One region of the Cupriavidus sp. KK10 genome, then DNA from elsewhere that is predicted to be linked to it. Evidence: predicted binding sites of a transcription regulator. Region 1 holds the regulator's gene; the other holds the start of a gene.
The links. Region 1 encodes NrdR, which represses ribonucleotide reductase genes. Its sites were predicted from a motif close to CACNANATNTNGTG; they were not measured.
Positions count from the first base shown of each region.

Region 2: the regulator NrdR is predicted to act here: its motif matches at 2,313-2,326, upstream of KB879_RS28460 (ribonucleoside-diphosphate reductase subunit alpha).

Region 1 covers NZ_CP073677.1:5,608,943-5,612,353, forward strand. Annotated here, with positions in the region: gene glyA (serine hydroxymethyltransferase) at 1-900, shown strand, start outside; gene nrdR (transcriptional regulator NrdR) at 1,056-1,523, shown strand; gene pilV (type IV pilus modification protein PilV) at 1,656-2,285, shown strand; gene KB879_RS26135 (PilW family protein) at 2,287-3,321, shown strand; gene KB879_RS26140 (PilX N-terminal domain-containing pilus assembly protein) at 3,318-3,411, shown strand, end outside.
Region 2 covers NZ_CP073677.1:6,116,597-6,120,007, forward strand. Annotated here, with positions in the region: gene KB879_RS28460 (ribonucleoside-diphosphate reductase subunit alpha) at 1-2,089, opposite strand, end outside; gene ampD (1,6-anhydro-N-acetylmuramyl-L-alanine amidase AmpD) at 2,583-3,200, opposite strand; gene KB879_RS28470 (sigma-54 dependent transcriptional regulator) at 3,197-3,411, opposite strand, start outside.

The DNA of each region.
Region 1 (3,411 bases):
ATCATGGGCATGAGCCTGGCCGAAGGCGGCCACCTGACCCACGGCATGGCCCTGAACATGAGCGGCAAGTGGTTCAACGTGGTCAGCTACGGCCTGAACGCCCAGGAAGACATCGACTACGATGCGCTGGAAAAGCTGGCGCAAGAGAAGAAGCCCAAGCTGATCATCGCCGGCGCCTCGGCCTTCGCGCTGCGCATCGACTTCGAGCGCATCAGCAAGGTGGCCAAGTCGATCGGCGCCTACTTCATGGTCGACATGGCCCACTACGCCGGCCTGATCGCCGCGGGCGTCTACCCGAACCCGGTGCCGCACGCCGACTTCGTCACCACCACCACGCACAAGAGCCTGCGCGGCCCGCGCGGCGGCGTGATCCTGATGAAGGCCGAGCACGAGAAGGCCATCAACTCGGCGATCTTCCCCGGCATCCAGGGCGGCCCGCTGATGCACGTGATCGCCGGCAAGGCGGTCGCGTTCAAGGAAGCGCTGACGCCTGAGTTCAAGGCCTACCAGCAGCAAGTGGTGAAGAACGCCGCCGTGCTGGCCGAGACCCTGATCGCGCGCGGCCTGCGCATTGTCTCGGGCCGTACCGAAAGCCACGTGATGCTGGTCGACCTGCGCGCCAAGAACATCACCGGCAAGGAAGCCGAGCGCATCCTGGGCGAGGCGCATATCACCGTCAACAAGAACGCCATCCCCAACGATCCGGAAAAGCCGTTCGTGACCTCGGGCATCCGCCTGGGCTCGCCGGCCATGACCACGCGCGGCTTCAAGGAAGAAGAAGCCCGCATCGTCGGCAACCTGATCGCCGATGTGCTGGACAACCCGCACGACGCCGCCAACATCGCCAGCGTGCGCGAGCAGGCGGCAGCCCTGACCAAGCGTTTCCCGGTCTACGGCTGATGCATCGAGGCCGCCCATGCGGGTTCGCATGAGCGGCCGGCAGCTCCGCAAGCCGGCGCCCCGGGGCACCGGCTTGCGGGCCTCGCCAACCCGCCCCGCCACCGCAGAACGACAACACGGACAAGGCGACGGGGTTCAACTGAAGGTGGTCCGGCATGAAATGCCCCTTTTGCGGTCATTCCAATACCCAGGTACTCGACACGCGCATGTCGGAAGACGGCGATGCCGTGCGCCGGCGCCGCCGCTGCGAAGCCTGCGACCGCCGCTTCACCACCTATGAGCGGATCGAGCTGTTCTTCCCCGCCATCGTCAAGAAAAACGGCTCGCGCGTGGACTACACCCGCGCCAAGCTGAAGGATTCCATGCGCCTGGCGCTGCGCAAGCGCCCGGTCTCCGCCGAAGCCATCGACGAAGCCATCACCCGCATCGAAGAAAAACTGCTGGCCCTGGGCGAAAAGGAAATCCCCAGCAGCCAGGTCGGCGAGCTGGTGATGCGCGAATTGCGCAAGCTCGACAAGATTGCGTATATCCGCTTTGCTTCGGTGTACCGGAGCTTTGAGGACGTGTCGGAATTCCGCGACGTGCTGGATGAATTTGCGGCGTCCACCCCCCGGAAGGGGTAGTAAAAGTAACAAAATCGTTGTTTAATCCCCGTTGCATTTCCGCAAGGCCCGCTGTCGCATATTAAAAGGGCCCGGATTGCAGACCAAAAAAAAGAAGTTAACGAAGTCGGACGTCTTTTGACGGGGGTCAGAATGGGTCAACGCTGCCGCGGGGCAGCCGGCTTTGCCATGCTCGAAGCATTGGTGGCAATTGTCGTTCTGGCGGTTGGCGTGCTCGGCGTCGCCAGCCTGCTGCTGAATTCATCCCGCTTCACGCAACAAGCTTCCTACGACACCACTGCCATGCAGCTGGCCACCGAGATGGCCGAGCGCATGCGTGCCAATCCTGCCGTCTCGCAAACCGGCGCGGCGGCGGAAGCCATCACCCCGAACCGCTACTTCATCGACACCGCCACCGGGCAGCCACCCGCGCTCACGGCAGCAAACAGCCCGTACGCGATCGCCTGCTCGGGCACGGCGGCCGGGTGCGCGCAGCAACTGGCGGATTTCGATGTCGCCGAGTTCTGGGAGCGTGTCAGCACAGGCCTGCCTGGCGGACGCGCCGTGATTTGCCGGGACATGGTTGCGTACGACCAGACCACCGGCTTCTCATGGGGATGCACGCCATCGGCCACTGGCCGCCCGGACGACGCACCGATTGTCATCAAGATCGGCTGGATCTCGCGGCTTGCCGCCAAAACCGTCGCGGCACGGGTCGACATGTCCGACATGGGCACGCGCCCCCAGGTGGTCATCGTGGCCACGCAGGGTACGGTGAACTGACATGCGGAACGCCAGGACCTATCTCAACCCCGGCCGGCATCGTCAGCTGGGGCTGTCGCTGGTGGAGCTGATGGTAGCGATGACGCTGAGCCTGCTCCTGATCATGGCTGCCGCGGCGCTCTACCTGACCGGGCGAGCCAACTACAACAGCATCGACGACACCACGGCGCTGGATGAGAAAGGCCGCTTTGCGGTGGATACCGTGGTGCGGATCGTGCGCCAGGCCGCCTGGAGCAATTATGCGGGCAACAGCGCCGCGGCCTCGCCCGGCGCCAGCGGGCCACCCGCGCCCAGCCCTGGAGGCGTCATGCTCACGACCACGAGCCTGTCGCCGACCATCAGCGGCCTCGACAACTGCAGCGCCCCCACGCAAGACCTCGGCAATCCGGCGCAGAACCTCGCGTGTCCTGTCCAGGCGGGCGCCGTGAACAAGAGCGATGTGCTGCAGGTCCGCTTCTTCGGTTCGGGCACGCAGCAGGACCGCACCGTTCCGGACAACAGCATGATCGACTGCTCCGGCAACGGCGTCGCCGAGCCGCAGGCCTGGGAAGACGCAGACCTCGCGCGCGGCATGGCGGTCTTCTATGTCAGCAACGATGCCAGCGGCATGCCTCAGCTGATGTGTGGCTATCGTCCACGGGACACCGCCAACAAGGAAATCCTCACGGCCGGCACGGCGTACCAGGCTGTTTCGCTGATCTCAGGCGTCGAAGTCTTCCAGGTGCTCTACGGCGTGGATACGAATTTCGACCAGACCCCGGACCGCTTCCTGTCAGCCACCGAGGTGCTGGCCCTGCCCACCACCTGGCAGAACGTCGTCGCCATCAAGATTGCCATGGTGCTGATGGGCGATACCGCCAGCGCATCGCCCCAGGATCCGCCAACCTTCCGCCTGTTTGGGCGCCTGTTCCCGGGCTCGCCGGGCAACGACACGTCCTTCACACCAGCCACGCAACTGCAGCGGATGCGACGACTGTACACCGTCACAGTACAGCTCCGGAACATGGCCACCTGCACCACGTGCTCGCCGACATGAACGCCCGCACCGCGCAACCCAACCCGCGTGGCATCGCGCTGATCACCGCCCTGGTGATGCTGCTGATCATCAGCGTCATCGCCATCGCCG
Region 2 (3,411 bases), 510 kb from region 1:
CTTCCATCGAGGTATCGGCAAACTTGACGGCGGCGTCGCTGGAGTACGGCGTGCGCAGCACGTGCAGGCAGTCCTGGAAGCCCATGATGCCCATGCCGACCGGACGGTGGCGCAGGTTGGAATTGCGCGCCTTGTCCACGGCGTAGTAGTTGATGTCGATCACGTTGTCGAGCATGCGCATGGCGGTGCGCACGGTCTTCTGCAGCTTGGCGTGATCCAGCGCGTAGGTGCCGTCGGCCTGCTTGGTCATGTGGGCGACCAGGTTGACCGAGCCCAGGTTGCACACGGCGATCTCGCTCTCATTGGTATTGAGCGTGATTTCCGTGCACAGGTTGGAGCTGTGCACCACGCCCACGTGCTGCTGCGGGCTGCGGATGTTGCACGGATCCTTGAAGGTGATCCACGGGTGGCCGGTCTCGAACAGCATACCCAGCATCTTGCGCCACAGTTGCAGCGCCGGCAGCTTCTTGAACAGCTTCAGTTCGCCGCTGGCGGCCTTGGCTTCATAGCCCAGGTAGGCCTTTTCGAATTCCTTGCCGACCTTGTCGTGCAGGTCCGGGCAGGTGGCGGGCGAGAAAAGGGTCCATTCGCCGGCTTCCATCACGCGCTTCATGAACAGGTCCGGAATCCAGTTGGCCGTGTTCATGTCGTGGGTGCGGCGGCGGTCGTCGCCGGTGTTCTTGCGCAGTTCCAGGAATTCTTCGATGTCCAGGTGCCACGTTTCCAGGTAGGCGCAGACGGCGCCCTTGCGCTTGCCGCCCTGGTTCACCGCCACGGCGGTGTCGTTGACCACCTTCAGGAACGGCACCACGCCTTGCGACTTGCCGTTGGTGCCCTTGATGTGCGAGCCCAGTGCGCGCACGTTGGTCCAGTCATTGCCCAGGCCGCCGGCGAACTTGGACAGCAGCGCGTTTTCCTTCAGCGCTTCATAGATGCCTTCCAGGTCGTCCGAGACGGTGGTCAGGTAGCACGACGACAGCTGCGAGCGGCGGGTGCCGGAGTTGAACAGGGTCGGCGTGGACGACATGAAGTCGAACGACGACAGCAGCTGGTAGAACTCGATGGCGCGCGCTTCACGGTCCTTCTCGTTCAGCGCCAGGCCCATGGCCACGCGCATGAAGAAGGCTTGCGGCATTTCGATGCGGGTTTCATCGATATGCAGGAAGTAGCGGTCGTACAGGGTCTGCAGGCCCAGGTAGTTGAACTGGAAGTCGCGGCCGGCGTCCAGCGCCGCGCCCAGGCGGGCCAGGTCGTAGGTGGCCAGTTGCTCGTCCAGCAGTTCGGCTTGAATGCCGCGGGCGATGAACTTGGGGAAGTACTCGGCGTAGCGGCTGGACATCTCGGCCTGGGTCACTTCGGTGCCCAGGATTTCCTTGCGGATGGTGTGCAGCAGGATACGGGCGGTGACCTGGCTGTAGTCCGGGTCCTTTTCGATCAGGGTACGCGCGGCCAGGATGGCGGAGTCGTACACCTGCGTCATCGGTACGCCGTCGTACAGGTTCTTCAGGGTTTCCTTCAGGATCGGCTCGGCGCTCACTGCATTGCCAAGGCCGCTGCAGGCATTGTCGATCAGGGCGTGCAGCGCGGCGATGTCCAGCACGTGCGTGACGCCGCCATCGGTCACGTTGACCGAGATGCCGCCTTCCTGCACGCGGGCCACGGCCTGGGCGTTGGCCTGGGCGCGCTCGTCCTTGCGCTTCTCGCGGTACAGCACATAGGCGCGGGCCACTTCATGCTCGCCCGAGCGCATCAGCGCCAGTTCCACGTGGTCCTGCACGTCTTCGATATGGATGGCGCCGCCGTTGGGGCGGCTGCGCACCAGTGCGCGCACGACGTTGTCAGTCAGTTGCTCGACGATCTCGCGCACACGCGCGGACGCAGCGCCCTGCCCGCCGTTCACGGCGAGGAAGGCCTTGGTCATGGCAACGGCGATCTTGGACGGCTCGAAAGCCACCACGGCGCCGTTGCGTCGAATGATCTTGTGATCCGGGTAGTTCGTATTGGCGGCGTTGGCGGGGGTCTGCTGCGCGGTCGGTGCAATACCGGCGGCGGCGCCACCCGTGGTGATTTCGTTCTGGGCCGTTTGCATGAGAACTCCTGTTTTTACCCTGGAAATAAGAGACAAAAGAGTCCCTGGCGAAATGCGGCGAAAAGAACGTCCCTCCCGGCGTGAAGTCAGGGCGGACAGACTGCCTTTACGTGAACATTTCGCCAGGGACTCTTGTGATTCGCTGGCCTTAGCGGGCGGTTTCGAGACGATGCACGAACTTCGTGATCCCTGACTCGCCCTTGGGCCGGCTCCCCGGTTTGACTACTAGATATAGTGTGTGACGCGTGAAACTGGGCTAAGTATAGTGAAACGAATCCGAATGACCAGTCTTGACAAGCGCTATTTCGGAGGCGGTTGCGCCGATGCGGCAGCGCCACATGCCCGCAACCCTAATACTCGCAAGGGTTTTCGCCAGACCGTTCGCAACTGCACATTTCACAAAAATTTTTTTGATTGTTGCGAGGTTGCGATAGCCCCAGGCCGAGGTAGGGCATGTGCGCCGGAACGGGGCGCACGGGCATGGGGAATGACGTTAAGAATTCGTCACCTGGCCAGCCGCGCCAGGGCACTGGTAGGGCAACATGCCCGGCGCCACGCCCGCCTGCCTGGCGAAGCGCGCCCAGTCGAAATGCGGGCCGGGATCGGTCTTGCGCCCCGGGGCGATGTCGCTGTGGCCGGCAATCGCGCGCACCGGGTAGGCGACCAGCAGCGCGGGCACCAGCGCGGCCACGGTGTCGTACTGGGCCAGGGTGAACGGCAGGTCGTCGCAGCCCTCGATCTCGATGCCGATGGAAAAATCGTTGCAGCGGGCGCGGCCGAAGAAGTCTGACTGCCCGGCGTGCCAGGCCCGCTGCGTGCACGGGACGAACTGCACCAGTTCACCCTCGCGGGTGACCAGGAAGTGCGCGGACACCTGCACCTGGTGGATGGTGGCAAAGAACGGGTGCTTATTGGGATCGAGCCGGTTCTGGAAGAAGGCCTCGATGTCGCCGCTGCCGAACTGGCCGGGCGGCAGGCTGATGTTGTGCAGCACCACCAGGTCCACCGGCATGCCGGCCGGGCGCTCATCGAAATTGGGCGACGGCACGCGGCGCGCGGCGGGGACCCAGCCGTCGGCATCGGGCAGGTAGCGGTGCTCAGGCTTGCTCATGGCGTGCCCTCGCCTTCCACGGCGCTGCGGTCGGCGGCGTCCATGGCTTCGCGGATGCCCAGTTGCTGGATGCGGTAGCGCAGCTGGCGCAGGTTCAGGCCCAGCAGCGGCGCGGCCGCGGTGCGATTGAAGTTGGTCTGCGCCAGCGCCTGCAGAATCAGCTCGCGCTCCACGGCTTCCAGCCTGGCCGGCAGGTCGATCGGGAAGACGA